3 regions of the Stenotrophomonas sp. STEN225 genome follow, and region 1 is predicted to be linked to each of the others. Evidence: predicted binding sites of a transcription regulator. Region 1 holds the regulator's gene; each other region holds the start of a gene.
What was found. Region 1 encodes FliA, which starts transcription of late flagellar genes. Its sites were predicted from a motif close to TAAAGTTTNNCNNNCNNNGGCCGATAA; they were not measured.
Positions count from the first base shown of each region.

Region 1 (6,559 bases):
AAGAAGCCAAGCTGCGCCGCGAGGAGGTCCGCGAGGAAGCCGACTTCTATGGCGCGATGGACGGCGCCAGCAAGTTCATCCGGGGTGATGCGATTGCCGGCATCCTGATCCTGTTCATCAACATGCTCGGTGGCCTCGCCGTGGGCGTGCTGCAGCATGGCATGCCGTTCGGCGATGCCGCTGCGACCTACACCCTGCTGTCCATCGGTGACGGTCTGGTGGCGCAGCTGCCGGCCCTGCTGGTTTCCAGCGCAGTGGCGATGCTGGTCACCCGTGCCTCGCGCTCGCAGGACATGGCACAGGCGATGACCGGCCAGGTGTTCGGCCAGTACCGTGCCCTGGCCATCACGGCCGGCATCATCGGCCTGGTCGGCCTGGTGCCCGGCATGCCCAACGTCGCTTTCCTGACGCTTGCCTCCATTCTCGGCTTCATCGCCTGGAAGCTGTACCGGAAGGGACAGGCCCCGGCCCCGAGCGACGCTGCCGGCAGCGACCCCGGCGCGGTCAGTGCGCTGGGCCGACCGGCGGCGCCGGCCCCCACCGCGGAACTGAGCTGGGACGAACTGCGCCCGGTCGACCCGCTGGGGCTGGAGGTCGGTTACCGGCTGATTCCGCTGGTGGACAGCAATCAGGGCGGCGAACTCATGGCACGCATCAAGGGTGTGCGGCGCAAGCTGACCCAGGACGTGGGATTCCTGATTCCATCCGTGCACATCCGCGACAACCTGGAACTGCCGGCCAACGGCTACCGCGTGCTGGTGCATGGCGTGCCGGTGGCAACCGCCGAGATCCATCCCGACCGCGAACTGGCGCTGGACCCCGGCAGTGCGCTCGGCCCGCTGGACGGCATCGCCGGCAAGGATCCCGCCTTCGGCCTGGACGCTACCTGGATCCAGCCGCACCAGCGCGCCCAGGCCGAAACCATGGGCTACACCGTGGTCGACCCGGCCACCGTGGTCGCCACCCATCTTTCCCACCTGATCCGCGAGCATGCGCCGGAGCTGCTGGGCCACGAAGAGGTGCAGCACCTGCTGGCCAACCTCGCCAAGAGCGCACCCAAGCTCGTCGAAGATCTGACGCCCAAGGCGCTGCCGTTGTCGGCCGTGGTGCGGGTGCTGCAGAACCTGCTGGTGGAACGCATTCCGATCCGCCAGCTGCGCAAGATCGCCGAAGCACTGGTGGAGCACGCGCCGTCCAGCCAGGACCCGGCCACGCTCACCGCCGCAGTGCGCACCGCGCTCGGCCGCTTCATCGTGCAGGAGATCGCCGGAATGTCGGCGGAGCTGCCGGTGTTCACCCTCAACCCGCAATTGGAACGTGTCTTGCAGGAGTCCACGCAGGGCAACGGCGCCGCGCTGGAACCCGGGCTTGCCGAGCGACTGCATCAGAGTCTGGCCGAATGTGTCAGCAAGCAGGAAGCCCGCAACGAGCCCGCGGTCGTGCTGGTTCCCGGCCCGGTACGTGCCGCGTTGGCACGCCTGGTCCGTCACAGCGTTCCGTCGCTGTCGGTACTGGCGTACAGCGAAGTGCCGGAGGACAAGCGCCTGAAGCTGGTCGGAACGATCAGCTGACGCCGCCCACCGATGCGTCAGAAAACAGACACCACCTTCGAACCACCGCAACAGACAGATGCCAAGGGGAACCCGTTCCGTGCAGACCACCGACCACCCGCGTTCTCCCACCACCACCCCGCCGTCCCCGTCCCGTGACCACAGCATGAAAATCAAACGATTCGTCGCCGCCGACATGCGCTCGGCCATGAACCTGGTGCGCAAGGAACATGGTCCCGACGCTGTGATCCTGTCCAACCGCCGGATCGAGGAAGGCGTCGAGATCGTCGCCGCAGCCAACTATGACGAGAGCGCGGTGCAACGCGCGCTGGAAGCCTCGCGGCGCGACGTAGCTCCGCCGCCGCCGAAACCGCGCACCGCCGCGGATGCAGTGATCGCCGCGGTCACCCGTCGCCGCTCCGCGACACCTGCCCAGCAGCCGGTGACGGCCACCACATCGGCCGTGGCCGCCCTCGCCCGCGCGGCCGTCGGTGCCACCGGCCGCACCCTGGACAGTGCGGACGAGATCGTGCCCACCCGCGGCAGTTCCGGCTTCGCTGCCACCCTGGCGCGTGCCACCGTCAACGATCCGGCACTGCCGGAGCAGATCTTCGCGCCGTTCGCGAGCGCCGTCGTGGCTCCCGCACCGGCGCCCGCCAACCGCGCCCGTTTCCTGATCGACCCGCCGCAGGACGAGCATCACGAATCCCCCGCGCCGGCAGTGCTGCCGCCGCCGCTGCCGATCACCACTGCGGCCACTGCGCAGGCCGAGTCCGTGCACCCCGAGCCGCCGTACGCGCAGGACGTTGCCGAGACCACGCCAGCCCCTGCCGCTGCCGCTGAAGCGGAGACCGCGCCGGCGCCGGCGCCGCTCCTTGCCCCGGCGCCGGTACTGACGGTGGTTGCACAGGACGATGCCGAGATCCGCCAGCTGCGCCACGAAGTGGCCGGCATGCGCCAGGTCATCGAGCGCGAGATGAACCGCTTCACCGACGAGCGCCTGCGCGGCTGCCCGGTGCGGGCGACCGCCCTGGACCTGATGGACGAGTACGGATTCGATGCCGGGCTGGCCCGCGATGTGGCCATGCAGATACCGCTGGATACCGAAGCCCACCGGGGCCGCGGGCTGATGCTGGGCCTGATCTCGCGCAGGCTGCCGATCGCGCCGGTCGATCCGCTGGAAGAAGGCGGCGTGATCGCTCTGGTCGGTCCAACCGGGGCCGGCAAGACCACCACCATCGCCAAGCTCGCCTCGCGCTTCGCCGAGAAGCACGCGCCGCGCGATGTGGCCCTGGTCACCACCGACACGCTGCGCATCGGTGCCCGCGAGCAGCTGTACGGCTATGGCCGCCAGCTCGGCATCGCGGTGCATGAAGCCAACAGCGGTACCGACCTGGACCAGCTGCTGGAGCGGCTGAAGGACTACAAGCTGGTGCTGATCGATACCGCCGGCCTGGGCCCGCGTGACCGCGCCCTGGCCGCGCAGCTGCAGTGGCTGCGTGCCGCCCGCCAGGTCCGCACTCTGCTGGTGCTGCCGGCCAATACCAGCTTTGGCGACATGGACGAGGTGGTGCGCCGCTTCGGCGCGGCCAACCTGCAGGGCCTGGTGCTGAGCAAGCTGGATGAGACCGGCCGCTTCGGCAACGCCCTGTCAGTGGCGGTGGACCACGCGCTGCCGATCACCTGGGTGACCGATGGCCAGGACGTTCCGGACGACCTGCACCGGGCCAGCGCGGCCAATCTTGTACTTCGCCTTGAAGATTTGCGCCGAGCGGCCGATATGCCCTGCAACCCGGAGTTGAACCATGCCGTCGCGTGAGTACGCCAAGCTGACCAAGACCTTCCCGCTGTCGGCCACCCGAAGCGAGCCGCTCGGCCCTGTGCGCACCATCGCCGTGACCGGCGGCAAGGGCGGCGTCGGCAAGACCAACGTCTCGGCCAACCTGGCCGTGGCGCTGGCCGGCATGGGCAAGCGCACGCTGCTGCTCGACGCCGACCTGGGCCTGGCCAACATCGACGTGATCCTGGGGCTGAATCCCACCCACACCCTGGCGGATCTGGTCGCCGGCCGCTGCTCGCTGGAAGACGTGATCGTCGAAGGTCCGAACGGTGTGCTGGTGGTGCCGGCCGCGTCCGGTCGGCGGCACATGGCCGAGCTGGCCCCGGCCGAGCACATCGGCCTGGTGAACGTGTTCTCCGAACTGGAACGCGAGCTGGACATCATGGTGGTGGACACCGCCGCCGGCATCACCGACGGCGTGCTGACCTTCTGCCAGGCCGCACAGGACACGGTTGTCGTGGTCTGCGACGAACCGGCCTCGATCACAGACGCCTACGCACTGATCAAGGTGCTGTCGCGCGAGCGCGGCGTGGACCGCATCCAGGTGGTGGCCAACATGGTGCGCGACCCCAACGAGGGCCGCGTGCTGTATGAAAAGCTGACCCGGGTCTGCGAGAAGTTCCTTGCCGATGTCTCGCTGAACTACCTGGGCTGCGTGCCGCAGGATGACTGGCTGCGCCTGTCGGTGCAGCGCCAGCAGCCGGTGGTGAAGGCCTATCCATCCAGCCCGGCGGCGCTGGCGATCACCGAGATCGCCCGTCGCACCGCCCGCTGGCAGGCCCCCACCGAGCCACGCGGTGGCGTTGAATTCTTCCTCGAGCGCATCCTCAAGCAACGCGGGGTGGCAGCATGAAAGGCGCGGCCCAGTACAGGGAAGTCCAGCGCTCGGCGGCGACCGAGGTCATCGCCCAGCACTCGGACCTGGTGCGGCGCATCGCCCATCACCTGGCCGCACGCCTGCCGGCCAGCGTCGAAGTGGACGACCTGATCCAGGCCGGCATGATGGGCCTGATCGAAGCCTCGCGCAGCTACGACGCCGACCAGGGTGCCTCGTTCGAGACCTATGCCTCGATCCGCATCCGCGGCTCGATGATCGACGAGATCCGCCGTGGCGACTGGGTACCGCGCTCGGTGCATCGGCGCGCCCGCGATGCGGCCGCCACCATCCGCCGCCTGGAGCAGACCACGGGCCGTGCAGCCAGTGCCACCGAGGTGGCGGCGGCCATGGACATGCCACTGCCCGAATACCTGCGGCTGATGGAGGACGCCTCGCGCGGCCAGGTGCTGAGCCTGGAATCGCGCATCGAAGACCAGGGCGAACTGGACACCGTCGCCCAGGGCGGACCGACACCGCAGCAGGTCCTGGAACGTGGCGAATTCGGCCGCGAACTGGGCAAGGCCATCGGCCATCTGCCCGAACGCGAACAGCTGGTGCTCTCGCTGTACTACGAGCAGGAGCTGAACCTGAAGGAGATCGGCGCGGTGCTCGGCGTGAGCGAATCGCGCGTCTGCCAGATCCACGGCCAGGCCGTGCTGCGCCTGCGCGGCCGGCTGAAGATCTTCGAGGCCGCGGATGCCGGGCTTGAAGAATGAACATGCCTGCGGCGGCCACGGCCACCGCGGGCGACTGAACAACAAAGGAACTCCGCTTTGAACAAGAACATGCGCATCCTGATCGTCGACGACTTCTCGACCATGCGTCGCATCGTCAAGAATCTGCTGGGCGATCTGGGCTTCACCAACACCGCCGAAGCCGAGGACGGGCATGCCGCACTGTCGATGCTGCAGAGCCAGCCGTTCGACTTCGTGGTCACCGACTGGAACATGCCGGTGATGACCGGCATCGAGCTGCTCAAGGCGATCCGCGCCGATGCCAAGCTCAAGACCCTGCCGGTCCTGATGGTCACCGCCGAGGCCAAGCGCGAGCAGATCATCGAAGCGGCGCAGAGCGGCGTGAACGGCTACATCATCAAGCCGTTCACCGCGCAGACGCTGGAAGAGAAACTGGGCAAGATCTTCGAACGCCTGGCGGCCAGCGCCTGATGGACGCCACGGTCGACAAGAACGCCCTCGCCCTGCGCCTGCAGGAAGCCCTCGACGCGCTCGAATCCGGCGACGAGAGCGCCTGGCGCCAGCGCATCGACGCCCTGGTGGCCGCACGCACGCAGCCGATGATGAGCGGCCTGTCACGGCTGGCCCGCGAACTGGGCCAGGCCCTGGGCGAACTGCCGACCGTCCCCAGCGAGGCGGGCGAGCTGGACGACGCCTGCGCGCGCCTGGACCATGTGGTGGCGATGACCGAACAGGCCACGCACCGCACCCTGGACCTGGCCGAAGAGTGCCGCAGCCTCACCGAACAGCTGCGCGCCGAAGGCCTGCAGCCGGGGCAGGATGCGCAGCTGGAACGCATCCGCCACAACCTGACCGAGATTGCCCTGACCCAGAGCTATCAGGACCTGACCGGACAGATCATCCGTCGCGTGGTCGGCATCGTCCGCCGCGTGCACGAAGGCTTTGGCGCGCTGGGCCTGCCACCGGAGCAGCATCGCACCGATCCGGCGCTGGCCGGACCGGCACTGAAGGGACTGGACCGCCACGCGGTCTCTCAGAACGACGCCGACGACCTGTTGTCGGACCTGGGACTGTAAGCATGAGCGCGGTATCCGACGACATCACCGCCGATTTCATCATCGAGGCACAGGAGATCCTGGATCGCCTCGGCGAACAGCTGGTGTCGCTGGAACAGGCGCCGCAGGACGCCGACCAGCTCAACGCCGTGTTCCGTGGCTATCACACGCTCAAGGGCGGCGCCGGCTTCCTCGGCATCACCGCCATGGTCGAGCTGTGCCATGCCGCCGAAGAGGCACTGGGCGCCGCCCGCGCTGGCCAGGCGGTGCTGCAGCCGCATCACTTCGATGCCGCACAGCAATCCCTGGACTACCTGCAATCGATGCTGGATGCCGTGTCTTCCGGCAACGAACCCGGCTATGCCCCGCCGGACCTGATCGCCCAGTTCGACGTGCACGGCACTGCTGCGCCGGCCGCCGCCGCGCCCGCAGCGGCCGCGCCCGCCGCCGGCGACCTGATCACCGACGACGAGTTCGAGGCCCTGCTCGATCAGCTGCACGGCAGCAACGCCCCCACCGCAGTGGCGACGCCGGCCAACGCC
Region 1 covers NZ_JBRRBV010000006.1:217,218-223,776, forward strand. Annotated here, with positions in the region: gene flhA (flagellar biosynthesis protein FlhA) at 1-1,571, shown strand, start outside; gene flhF (flagellar biosynthesis GTPase FlhF) at 1,717-3,369, shown strand; gene ACVOJ1_RS08630 (MinD/ParA family ATP-binding protein) at 3,356-4,243, shown strand; gene ACVOJ1_RS08635 (RNA polymerase sigma factor FliA) at 4,240-4,983, shown strand; gene cheY (chemotaxis response regulator CheY) at 5,041-5,433, shown strand; gene ACVOJ1_RS08645 (protein phosphatase CheZ) at 5,433-6,038, shown strand; gene ACVOJ1_RS08650 (chemotaxis protein CheA) at 6,041-6,559, shown strand, end outside.

Region 2 (6,559 bases), on a different contig from region 1:
AACAAGGCCTTCTACCAGCTCTGCCAGCACATGGAGCCCGATTACCTGCAGCTGGAATTCGACACCCGCCTGTACCTGACCGAGCTGGCCAACCGCAGCCAGCGCTGACCGCGCGCAGGGGCTACACTGCGCGGCCCCCGCCCGACCTGCCCGCCCATGGAACCGATACGCCTCGACAAACGCTTGTCCGCCCTGCTCGGCATCCCGCGCGGCGAAGCGCGGCGCTACATTGAAGGTGGCTGGGTCACGGTCGATGGCGAGGTGGTCGAACAGCCACAGCGCCCGGTCGATGACACTGCGGTGATCGTGGTCGATGAACAGGCCAATGACAGCAAGGCCGAGCGCGTGGGCATGCTGCTGCACAAGCCGGCTGGTGCTGCCGCCGAAACCCTGTGTGCGCTGGTCAGCAGCAACAGCCACAGCGCTCTGGACGCCAGCGGCATCCGGCCACTGCAGCGCCATTTCCACGGGTTGCAGCTGGCTGCGTCCCTGCCCGCGGCAGACAGCGGCCTGGTCGTGGTCAGCCAGGACCCGGCCACGCTGGCCCACCTGCAGCGCAATCTCGGCCGCACCGAACAGGAGTATCTGGTCGAAGTGGCAGAAGGCGGGCCGGAACGGGGCCCCTGGCTGCTGGCCCGGCTGCAGCAGGAGTCGGGCGGGGCCAAGGTGAGCTGGCAGAGCGAGCAGCGGCTGCGCTTCGCCGGCAAGGGGCTGACGGCCAAGGGCCTGAAGACCGCGGTGGCTGCCGCTGGCCTGCAGGTCACCGCCCTGCGCCGCCTGCGCATCGGCCGGGTGGCACTGGGCCCGCTGCCGCCGGGACAGTGGCGCTACGTGGGCAGCGACGAACGGTTCTGACGCGCGCCGCCGCGCGGCACGCCGATCCACTAGCATGGGGCCATGAGCCCGCCTGCGCCTGTGTGGCGACGCCTGTTGCGCGTCGTTGCGATCATCTTCGCCATCCTCCTGCTGCTGGTCCTGTCCGGACTGCTGCTGGCCGACCACCTGACGCCACAGGCGCACGGTGAGCCGTCGCACGTACTGCCGCTGCAACCGGCGCAGACCCGCATCGACCAGCAGGTCGTGCCGCTGCAGGAGGCGCACCCCGGGCAATCCGGCGTGGCCTTCCTCGGCGATGGCATGGATGCATTCGCGGCGCGCGCGATGATCACCGCGCAGGCCGGGCGCAGTCTGGACCTGCAGTACTACATCTGGCACGACGACCTGATCGGTCACCTGATGGCCAGAGCGCTGCATGACGCCGCCGAGCGCGGGGTGCGCGTGCGCATCCTGCTCGACGACATGAATGCCAAGGACAAGGACGCGCTGATGATGGCGCTGGACCGGCATCCGAACATCGAGATCCGGCTCTACAATCCGTTCCGCAACCGCAGCGGCATCCTGCGCATGGTGGAGATGGTGCAGCGCTTCTTCAGCGTGAACCACCGCATGCACAACAAGAGCTGGATCGCCGATGGCCGTGTCGCCATCGTCGGTGGCCGCAACATCGGCGAGGAGTATTTCAGCGCGCGCACGGATGTGAACTTCCAGGACCTGGACCTGCTGGTCGCCGGCCCTGCCGTTGCACAGGCGAACCGGATATTCGACGACTACTGGAACAGCCCGGCGGCGATTCCGGTCTCCGCGCTAGCCTTCCATACCGACGCGCAGCTTCGCCTTCTGGTGCGTGAGTCCGACCATGAAGCGCAGCGCGATGCTGCCCGGCCCTATCTTGCGCGCGTGGCCGAATCACGCCACAGGCAGCGCCCCAGCCCCGAGCCGCTGCACTGGAGCAGCACCGTGCGCATCGTCTCGGATCCGCCGATGAAACACCGCAACGACGACCGCGGCAGCTGGCTCGTTACCGGGCTGATCGGTGAACTGGAGTCCGCGCGCAGCAAGGCCTTGTTGATTTCGCCCTACTTCGTGCCGGGCAACGAGGGCCTGGACGGGCTCTCGGCAATGGCGTCGCGCGGCGTGCACGTGGGCATAGTGACCAACTCCCTTGCCGCCAACGACGTTGCGGCCGTGCACGGCGGCTACATGGGCTACCGCGTGCCCCTGCTGAACGCCGGCGTGCACCTGTATGAGCTGAAGGCTCAGGGCCAGGCGGGCGATGCAGGCCTGTTCGGCAGCAGCGGGGCCAGCCTGCACACCAAGGCCTTCCTGGTGGACGACCACCGTGGCTTTGTCGGTTCCTTCAACCTCGACCCGCGCTCGGCCTATCTCAACACCGAAATGGGGGTGCTGTTCGACGACCCCGTGCTGGGCGCGCAGCTGCGCGACGAATACCTGCGCCTGGCCGACGCCAGGCACAGCTGGTGGCTGGCAGTGGACAACCGCGATCGGCTGCGCTGGCTGGAGCGTGAGCCTCCGCCGCGCTGGGTGGAGGACGAGCCAGGTGCTACGCGGCGCCAGCGCTGGCTGTCGCGGATCATCAGCTGGCTGCCGGTGGAATCGCAGCTGTAGCGCTCAGTGTGCCCTGGCCTCGCCTTCATGCGGGGCGTCGTCCAGTGTTTCCACGCTGCGACCATGCAGGCGCCGCCAGATCCAGCGAAGCGCATGGGGCGGAGCCGACGGCAGCTGCTCCAGCAGGGCCAGCATGCGGCCCTGGGTGGCGTGGCCATGCCGGCACAGCAGGCTCGCCGCCGCCGCTGCGCTGCCCAGCCGCAGGCTGTCGGAAAGAGGGCCCGAGGCGTCGGCCGCCAGGGTCTGGTGTACCGGGTCGGGCAGCTCCCAGGCGGCGGCCACCCGCTGTGCCAGCGGCAACGACCACTGCTGCAGCAGCTGCAGGGCCAGGGCCGGCTGCACGTCCTCGCCGCGCGCCTGGGCTTCCTGCAGCAGCTGGCGCATCACCAGCGCCGCACCGAGTCCCTGCACCAGGCCCAGCCACTGCGCAGCGAAGGCATCGCCGGAGTTCACGCTGCGTGCGTGGTCGGCAGCAGCACGCGATGCCAGCAGGGCGTGCTCCCAGGTGATCGTGCTGAACTGCGGGAACCGCTCGCACTGAACCTGCATCACCGGCTGCACCAGCACCGCACTGATGATCTGCCGCACGCCTTCCGTGCCGACCAGGGTCACCGCCCGCTGCAGGCTCTCGACCGGGCGTTCGTGCACCTTGTATGCGGGACTGTTGGCGATACGCAGCAGGTTGCCCGTGAGTACCGGATCCTGGCCGATGATCGCCGCCATCACCCGTGCCGAGGCGGCATCATCGTTGACGGTCTGGATCAGCTGCGGCAGCAGCTGCGGCCGGCGCGGCAGCTGCCGCGTCGCCCAGTCGCGATCCTGCAGCGCGTCCGCCACCGCCTGTGCCAGTCCGGCGCTGGCGGCATCGACAGGGCCGGGCTCGCCCGCCAGTCGCGGGTACAGCGCCAGCGCGTGCAGGCCACGCTGCAGCTGCGCGGCAATCTCTCCCGGGGGCACTGGGTCTCCCTGCAGGCGGGCAGCCGCAGCGGCCACCGCCTGACGCGGCCCCGCCGACAGACGCGACGGCGCCGCGCCGGTCAGCGACGCAAGCCAGCCGCGTACCCTGCGTGCCCAGGCCAGCGTCACCGGCCGTGATCCTGTCGATGTCGTACTGCGCTCGCCATGGCCCGTCTCTGTCTCTTCACACGATCCGGCCACTGGCCATCGACGCAGCATCGGCCGCGCTTTCATCTTCTTTAACCCGCAGTGCCCATCGACGTCGACGGCAGACACTCGGGGAATGGACTAGAATGGCGCCGCGCGACCCGTCCCCCTGCACCGACGACGTCGCTTTTTTTGTTTTGGGACCCTACCGTTCACTGGTCGTTCGCTGCAGTTCGCCGCCGTTCGCACCATCGGAGACGCCATGCTATTCGAAACCCTCGCCACCACCGGCCACGAACAGGTGGTGTTCTGCCACAGCCATGACGCCGGCCTGAAGGCGATCATCGCCATCCACAACACCACCCTGGGCCCGGCCCTGGGCGGCGTGCGCATGCGTCCCTATGCCAGCACCGACGAAGCGCTGGCCGACGTGCTGCGGCTGAGCCGGACGATGACCTACAAGAATGCGCTGGCCGGCCTCAATGTCGGTGGCGGCAAGGCGGTGATCATCGGCGATCCGAAAGCGGACAAGACCGAAGTCCTGTTCCGCGCCTTCGGTCGCTATGTCGATTCGCTGGGTGGCCGCTACATCACCGCCGAAGACGTCGGTACCGACGTCAACGACATGGAGAACATCTACCTGGAAAGCCAGTTCGTGACCGGCGTCCACCAGGTGCATGGCGGCTCCGGAGATCCCGCACCGTTCACCGCCTACGGCGCGCTGCAGGCGTTGATGGCGTCGATGCGTTTCAAGTTCGGCCACGAGGAAGTGGGCAAGACCAGCATCGCAGTGCAGGGCCTGGGCCACATCGGCATGGAACTGGTCAAGCTGCTGCGCGACCGCGGCGCGAAGCTGTATGTCACCGACCTGGACGCGGCTCTGGTCGATCGCGCAGTCAGCGATTTCGGCGCCGAAGCAGTGAAGCCGGACGAGATCCACGAAGTGAATGCCGACGTCTTCGCGCCGTGCGCGCTGGAAGGCTCGATCAATGCCGACACCCTGCCGCGGATCAAGGCCAAGATCATCTGTGGCACCGCCAACAACCAGCTGTCCAGCCTGGAAATCGGCGATGAACTGCACGCGCGCGGCATCCTGTACGCACCCGATTACGCGGTCAATGCCGGTGGCGTGATGAACGTGTCGCTGGAGATCGATGGCTACAACCGCGAGCGCGCGATGCGCCTGATCCGCAGCATCTACCACAACCTGACACGCATCTTTGAACTGTCGCAGCGCGAGAACATCGCGCCGCAACGTGCGGCCGACCGAATCGCCGAGAGCCGCATCCTGTCGATCGGCAAGCTGAAGATGCCGCTGGGCCGCAGCACCCCGCGCCTGGGCAATCTGCGCGGCGGTTGACCGCCCCTGCCGGGCCTCGGCACGGCGCCCCTCCGGGCGCCGGCAACCCCATGATGGATCAGAACCCGGCGCTGTAACGCAGCGCCGCTTGCCGTGCGTCATCACCGCCGACACGCTGATCGATGCCCAGGCTCAGACGGCCACTCCGCCCCCACCACGACTCCAGCGCAAGCCCGAGCAGGGCGCTGCCACGCGGTGAGTCGGCACCTGGCAACGGTGCCCACGCGTCGACACCGACGAAGCTGGCCTGCCACTCCCCGGCGCCGCCCTGAAGGCGCTGCTGCCATTCGGCGTGCCCGCGCAGCGTCCAGCGTCCCCAGCCGCGCTCGCCGCGCAGCCCCGCCAGCAGTTGGCTGCGCTGCGCACGATTGGCTTCACCCCGCAGGCCGAAACCGAAGCCGCCGCGCTCGTTGAACGCCGCGGTATCCACCCGCGTGGCACTGGCACCGACATATGGTGTCAACGACGCGCCGACGGTGCCGAAGCGATAGCCGCTTTCGACACTGGCGCTGCTGAATCGACCGCCGTAGCGCGCGGAAACGCCGTAGGCACCTGCACCCAGCAGCAGCTGCCGGTCCAGTTCGCGGGTGAACCGCCCTGTGCCGAGCTGTGCCAATGCATAACCGTGCCCAACGCTCCAGCCGGCATACAGCTGCGCCTGCGCCTGGCGGTCCTGCCCGCGGTCACCGTTGAAGGCACTGCCACCGTTGCTGCGTGTTTCACCGAACGCCATGCCCAGCAGGCCATGGCTGCCCAGCGGCACGTCCTGACCGGCCATCCAGCCCCGGCTGTCGGTGGCGCTGCCGGCGAAACTGCCCTGCCCTGCCTCACCCAACGTGCTCTGCCAGGCACCGCGCAGCGCAGGCAGCGCCTGCACGCGATCGAAACGGGCGGCCACCGCGCGTCGCGACATGTCGATGCTGTCGAAGGTCGCCGCCTCGGCACGCGTGTGGGCCTTGCCGGACAGGCTCTCCAGCGTGGCCGCCAGGCCCGTGCTGCGCTGCAGGCCGGCCGCTGCGCCACCGAATGGCGAATCCTGCAACGCGTGGTTGCCGTCCAGTTCGACGAACGCGCCTTCCAGCCGCGCCGCAGTTGTCTGCACACCGGCATCGAGCCCACGCGCAGCGGCGGTGACAGTGATCCGGGTCAGGTTCAACCATGCGTTGTTGCTGTCATAGCCATAGCTGGTCTGCAGCAGGGCCAGCCCCTGCAGGCCACTGGATGTGGCTGCGGTGCTGAAGGTGCCGGTCACGCCGGCGGCGGCATGGATCAGATCCTGCCGGGTACCGTCCTGCGGCACGTAGCCATCGACGAATCCGTGGACGTGCACGCCACCGTCCAGACGGGCGCTGCCGGTGACCTGCAGCGCGTTGGCCCCCAGCGCGATCATCAGCTGTGCGCCGGCCTGCTGCACGTAGTTGCCTTCGATGGTCGCCGTGGTGTTGGCAGTGGTCAGGAACACGCTGCTGCCGTTGGTCACATTGCCGACCACGCGGGGCGTGCCGCCATTGAACTGCAGGCCGCTGGATGATGGATCGGCCTGCGGCAGGATGCTCACGCTGGAACGGATCACGCCGCCGTCGCGCAGCGACAGCACACCGCCTTCGATGCGGGTGGCACCGCTGTAGC
Region 2 covers NZ_JBRRBV010000001.1:30,823-37,381, reverse strand. Annotated here, with positions in the region: gene ACVOJ1_RS00170 (M48 metallopeptidase family protein) at 1-108, shown strand, start outside; gene ACVOJ1_RS00165 (RNA pseudouridine synthase) at 157-855, shown strand; gene ACVOJ1_RS00160 (phospholipase D family protein) at 898-2,466, shown strand; gene ACVOJ1_RS00155 (HDOD domain-containing protein) at 2,470-3,552, opposite strand; gene ACVOJ1_RS00150 (Glu/Leu/Phe/Val dehydrogenase dimerization domain-containing protein) at 3,833-4,930, shown strand; gene ACVOJ1_RS00145 (S8 family serine peptidase) at 4,989-6,559, opposite strand, start outside.
Region 2: the regulator FliA is predicted to act here: its motif matches at 3,639-3,665, upstream of ACVOJ1_RS00155 (HDOD domain-containing protein).

Region 3 (6,559 bases), on a different contig from region 1:
CTGGCGGCCGAGCGCGCAACTGACGCCCTGCTCGAACAGGACATGCGCGGCGACACCCGGGTAAGGGGCTGGATAACCGAACAGCGCGGCAGCCACTACGAAGTCAGCATGATCGGCGACGGCGCAGTGGTCCTGTATAGGGCCGCCACCGACGCGCAGGGAAGGATGACCGGCGCAACCGAGACTCTGGATGTTCCAGCGGCGCCAACGACCTACCAGGCCGGCGCTGCCGCCGCACGGGCGCTGGCGTTGAACAGCGCCTTCGACGCCTGCGCGCAGACCTACAACAGCGTGGTTCTTCCGGCGCCCGGTACGGCCGCCGATGCGTGGACGGTCTACCTGCTGCCCGCCACCACCGATCCTGCCGTAGTTCCGCTGGGCGGCACGCATCGTCTCGACATCGCCCACGGTCGGATCGTCTCCCGCCGCGCCTTCACCCACAGCTGCATCCAGCTGAAGCGTGCGCCACCCGGTGCGGCGATGTTCATCACCCATCTGCAGGACCCGACACCGACCGAGATCCATGTGTTCTGGAGCCTGTGGGCCCGCTCGCCGCTGTACGTCTCCACGGGTAAGGACGTGATCTGGAAGATCGAGGACGGCCGCATCCGCCGCATGCAGGACTGACCGGCCACCACGCGCGAACACGTGGCGGCCCGTGCCTTCAGGCGGCTGCCGACGGTCAGGCCGCGCGTGCTGCCACCGTGCGGACTGCACCGCTCTGCTCGATATGGAACACCGCGACCGACGCGGTCAGCGTATTGGCCTGCTCTTCCAGCGCGCGGCTGGCGGCAGTGGCTTCTTCCACCAGTGCGGCATTCTGCTGGGTCACCTGATCCATCTGCACCACCACCTGATTGACCTGTTCGATGCCGGCCGCCTGTTCCTTGCTCGCCGCAGCGATGTCACTCATCAGCTGGTTGGTGCGTGCGCTGGCCTGTGCCAAGCGGGCAATGGCCGCTTCCGACTCGACCGTGACCGCCAGACCGCTCTGCACCTTGCCTGCCGCCTCTTCGATGAGTTCCTTGATCTCCTTGGCGGCGATGCCCGCACGCTGCGCCAGCGTGCGCACTTCACTGGCGACCACGGCAAAGCCGCGGCCCTGCTCACCCGCGCGGGCAGCTTCCACCGCAGCGTTCAAGGCCAGGATGTTGGTCTGGAAGGCGATGCCATCGATGACCGTGGAGATTTCCGAGATGCGCGCCGAGGACTGATCGATCTCTCCCATCACAGATGCCATCTGTGCCATTGCCTGTTCGGTGGCCCGCACCGCCGCGCCGGCAGCGTGTGCCTCGCTGTCGGCCTGGCGGGCCAGCTCGGCATTCTGGCGGACGGTCGAGGTGAGTTCTTCCATCGATGCCGCCGCTTCTTCCAGGTTGGCGGCCTGCTGTTCGGTACGGCGGGACAGGTCGCTGTTGCCGGCGGCGAGCTCCTGCGCGGCATTGTTGATGCTGTCGGCAGCGTCCTGGATGCCGCGCACGATGCCGGTCAGCTGGGCCGTGGTGGTGTTGGCATCGTCGCGCATGCGGGCGAACACGCCGTCGTAGTGACCGTCCATGCGCGCAGTGAGGTCGCCCCCGGAGACCGCGCGCAGCACATCGGAGACGTCGGCGATGCTGGCCTGCGAACTGGCCATCATGCCGTTGAGCTGCTCGACCATCGCCCTGAACTGATACTGGAACGCACTGGCATCCCCACGCACGCTGAAATCTCCGGCGCGCGCCGCGCGGACCAGGTCGTCAATCTGGGTGTTGACTGCCAGCAGGCTCTGTTTCACTGCGGCCAGGGTGCGGGTCAGCGTACCCTTCTCGCCGGGATAGTCCGGAAGGTCGCGGCTGAGGTCGCCGATGGCATAGCGCTGCATGACCTCGGCCATCAGCAGTTCCACCTGCACGTGTGATTCCACCAGGCTGTTGGTGGCCTGCACCATGCGCCCGAAATCGCCCGGAAACGCGCTGGCGTCCATGCGGTAGCGGATCGCACCCGCCTCGTGCTGCTCGGCCATGTGCATCTGCGCCCCGATGGCGGCCTGCACGCTCTGCCGCACGCTGGCCATCGCCTCGCCCAGCCGGGTCAACTCGTCACGGCCGCCGAGGCGGAATTCCTGGTCCAGCTGGCCCTTGGACAGGCGCTCGGCCAGGTTCACCGCGCGTGCCAGCGGACCGGTCAGGCTGCGACCGATCATCACCGAGGCGGCAATGCCGACCAGCAGGGCCACGCCTCCCAGCACCAGCAACTGCAGCAGACTGCGTTCACCCAGGCGGATCGCCTCGGCGGCGGCCTCGCGGCTTTCCTTCTCTTCGAAGTCGACTCCCTCGGACAACGCCTTGTTCCAGCCGTTGGCCGCTTCCTGCACCGGCCCCAGGGTCAGTGCCACGGCAGCGGGGTAGTCGCCCTGCTCCATCAGTTCGCTGGTCTGCTTGTTGAGCGGGCGCGCAAGGGCGCGCTTGGCCGCGATGGTTTCAGCGATGGCCTTGCCCTCTGCATCGCCCGGCAGTGCCTGATAGGCGGACCAATCCGCCTCGTAGCGCTTGACCAGGTCGGCAATGCGCTTCTCGTCGCTGCCGCGGTCTTCGCCCTGGCGGATCAGCATTTCGCGACGCACTACCATCATCTGGTTGTTGGCATCGAGCATCTGCGACAGCAGGCGTACCTTGGCCACACTGACGTCGACCACCTGCTGCATCGCGCGCTTCTGCACGGCACTGGCGGTGGCGCCGGTGGCCACCACGGCCGCGACCAGCAGCAGCAACAGGCCAAAGCCCAGCCCAAGACGCCAGGCAACCCTGACATTCCTCAAGTAATCCATGGGTACATCCAAAACGGGGGGATGCGCCCGTATCGGCCGCGCCACCGGCAATCTTGATCGGCAACAAGCACGGGCGTCGGCAGCCGTTCACCTTGGTGAGGCCCCGCCCCGTACTTCTGCGACAAGGGCCTGAGCCACGCCGGGGCTGCCCTGCTCATGCCGGCATCAGGTTGCTTTCACGGAGGCTGCGCAGCCTCTGCGGGCAGGGTGGAGCTGCCATCTGCCGGAGATCTCCATGCCCGTGTACCGCCCCGCCCTGCTCGCCCTGTCCTTGCTGGTGTCGCCCGCCTTCGCGCAGGTACCGCCGCCGGCCCAGCTGCCGGAGCCCATTGCCGAGAAGGCCGGACCCGATACAGCAGCCCGCTCGCCGCTGCACGCCCAAGTGTTGCTGGATCGCGCCAATTTCTCCCCGGGCGAGATCGACGGTGAAGTCGGCAGCAACCAGCATCGGGCCGTGGCCGGCTTCCAGGCGGCACACGGCCTGACGGTGAGCGGAGAGCTGGACGACAGCACCTGGGAGGCTCTCCAGGCCGAGACGATCGCGCCGCTGGCCAGCTACACGCTGACGGCCGAGGATGTTGCCGGTCCGTTCCAGTCCATTCCCAAGAAACCCGCCGCACAGGCAAAGCTGAAGTCGCTGGGTTACAGCAGCGTCGAGGAAGCGCTCGGTGAACGCTTCCACGCGTCCCCTGCCCTTCTGAAGTTGCTCAACCCCGGCGTCGATCTGGCCAAGGCCGGCAGCCGCATCCAGGTGCCCAACATCGCCCCCGCGACATTGCCGAAGGCGGCGAAGATCGTGGTCGACAAGTCCGATTCCACTCTTCAGTTGCTGGATGCGCAGGGCAAGGTGATCGCACAGGTGCCGGTTTCGTCCGGCAGCCAGCACGATCCGCTGCCGATCGGTGAATGGAAGATTCTCGGCGTCCATCGCGACCCGCCGTTCCACTACAACCCCAAGCTGTTCTGGGATGCGCGCAAAGGCGAGAAGAAGGCCACGCTGCCGCCCGGTCCGAACAATCCGGTCGGCCGGGTCTGGATCGATCTGTCCAAACCCCACTATGGCCTGCACGGAACGCCGGTACCCGGGCATGTCGGCAAGACCGAATCGCATGGCTGCGTGCGCATGACCAACTGGGATGCACTGCGCGTGGCCGATGCGGTGGATACCTCCGTCCCCGTGGTGATGCAGGAGTGAGCCGATGCGACTTTCGCAGTTGATCGTGCTGGGCGTGCTGGTGGGTGTGGGAATGGGCTGGTGGCTGCGCCGCGATGCGGGTGAGCCAGTAGCGGTTGCCCGGCCTGCAGCACCACCTGCGGTGGCTGCGGCGCCGGAGGTTGCGGCTGCGACGCCGCGTGTGGGCGCTGCGGCCCCCACGGCGGTGCCGCCGTCCAGCGCCACCGATGCGCCAAGCGGCCTGCTGCTGCCGGTGCAGGGCGTACTGCCTTCGCAGCTGCGCGATACCTTCACCGATGCCCGCAGCGAAGGGCGCGTGCATGATGCAATCGACATCATGGCCGACGCAGGAACTCCGGTGCTGGCAGTGGCCGATGGGACGGTGGAAAAGCTGTTCGACAGCAAGCGTGGGGGGCTGACGATCTACCAGTTCGAGCCGAGCGGGCACTGGTGCTACTACTACGCCCACCTGCAACGCTATGCCGATGGCCTGGCCGAAAAGCAGGTGATCAAGCGTGGCGAGGTGATTGGCTACGTAGGCAGCACCGGCAACGCCAGCGCCGAGGCCCCGCACCTGCATTTCGAAGTGCACGTGCTGGGGCCGGAGAAGCAGTGGTGGAAGGGGGAATCGATCAATCCGTACCCGCTGTTGCAGGCGGGAGGGTAGCGCGTGTGCCGCGTGGGAGAGCCAGTCGCAGTGATGCCCGATTTGGGCACGATCCTAGCCGTATTGGGTATCTGACAAGTACCCCGCCGGGCATGGCCCGGTGCTACCGGCGTCGCCACCGCCGCAGCGCGATGCTGGCGGTCGCCAGCCCGCCACCAGCAAGCAGTAACAGCAGTGCCAGGGGCTGCCAGAAGAAGAACGGCCACAGACCTCCAGCACGGTCAGCCGGAGCCCGGCACGCCCGAACGCGCGCCAGCGCGGAAGTCAGTCTGAAGCGCGTGAACCCACCCGATACCTCGCCAGATGGCGAGGCCAGGCATCGCACATGCGGAAGGGGGTCAGGCCGGCCTGACTTCTCTGCAGACCAGCTCGGCAAGTTCGCGGCAGGCGAAGAACAGCCCTTCCACCCCACCTTCGTCCAGGTGCCTGCGCGGCGTCGCCATGGTGGCGCAACGGTTGGCCGCATGCAGCATCTCCACCGCGGTGAGGATGCCCACGGCCGCACGGTCGATCCGCGCCAAGGACTGACGTCGTCCGTCGGACAGGTTCTCCTCCGGCCACAACATGCCATCGGAGCCCTCGCCATCACGGATGCGGGTGAGGCAGCCCTGGAACGTGCTGAGATCGTCGGCGGGATTGGCGTCGTCGTTGATGGGCTCAACAACATGGAACGGCGGGGTCTTGCGAGCGGTCATGGTGTCGGCTTCCGTGGCTGTACTTGACAGCGCCACCGCCGACAGATGAAACCGGCCCAAACTGAAGCGCCGCGACCCCACAGGGAGTCGCGGCGCTCTTTTTTCAATTGAACAGCGTTACCACCACGCCGGACATGGCCCGGCGCTACCTCAGGCGAACGGATCCTGCAGGACCATGGTGTGGTCGCGATCGGGGCCGGTCGAGACGATGCTGATCGGGCAGCCCGCCAGCTCCTCCAGCGAACGCAGGTAGGCGCGCGCGGCCGGCGGCAGGTCATCCCACTGGGTGATGCCGTGAGTGTTCTCGCTCCAGCCCGGGAACTCCAGGTACACCGGGGTGCACTCTTCCCAGCCCTGCGCGTCCAGCGGTGCGTACTCGGTACGCTTGCCGCGGTATTCGTAGGCGATGCAGACCTTCAGCTTCTCCATGCCGTCCAGCACGTCCAGCTTGGTGATGCACAGGCCGCTGATGCCGTTGATGGCCACGGCGCGCTTGAGCGCGACGATGTCCATCCAGCCGCAGCGACGCGGGCGGCCGGTCGAGGCGCCGTACTCGGCACCGCGGTCGCGGATGCCCTGGCCGATCTCATCATCCAGTTCGGTCGGGAACGGACCGCCGCCGACGCGGGTGGCGTAGGCCTTGGCGATGCCCAGCACGTAGTCGATCGCATCGGCACCCACGCCGGCGCCGGCCAGTGCGCCGCCGACGGTGGTGTTGGAGCTGGTGACGTACGGATAGGTGCCGTGGTCGATGTCCAGCAGCGCGCCCTGCGCGCCTTCGAACAGCACGCGCTTACCCTGCTTGCGCAGGTCGTGCAGGATGCCGGCGACGTCGGACTTCATCGGCTCGACGTACTCGCCGAAGGCCAGTGCCTCGTCGTAGGTCTTCTGGAAGTCGATCGCGTCGGTGTTGAGGTACTTGGTCAGCACGAAGTTGTGGTAATCCAGCGCGGTGCGCAGGAGTTCTTCCAGCTGCTTGGGGTAATGCAGGTCGGCGATGCGGATGCCGCGACGTGCCACCTTGTCTTCGTAGGCCGGGCCGATGCCACGCCCGGTGGTGCCGATCGCCTTGCCGCCGGCAGCGCGTTCGCGCGCCTGGTCCAGGGCGATGTGGTACGGCATGATCAGCGGCGCGGCCGGGGAGATCTTCAGGCGCGAACGCACTTCCACGCCGGAGGTTTCCAGCTCGGCGATTTCCTTCTGCAGCGCGGCCG
Region 3 covers NZ_JBRRBV010000012.1:109,287-115,845, reverse strand. Annotated here, with positions in the region: gene ACVOJ1_RS13310 (hypothetical protein) at 1-627, shown strand, start outside; gene ACVOJ1_RS13305 (methyl-accepting chemotaxis protein) at 683-2,809, opposite strand; gene ACVOJ1_RS13300 (L,D-transpeptidase family protein) at 3,045-4,004, shown strand; gene ACVOJ1_RS13295 (M23 family metallopeptidase) at 4,009-4,650, shown strand; gene ACVOJ1_RS13290 (hypothetical protein) at 4,989-5,345, opposite strand; gene ACVOJ1_RS13285 (adenylosuccinate synthase) at 5,496-6,559, opposite strand, start outside.
Region 3: the regulator FliA is predicted to act here: its motif matches at 2,839-2,865, upstream of ACVOJ1_RS13305 (methyl-accepting chemotaxis protein).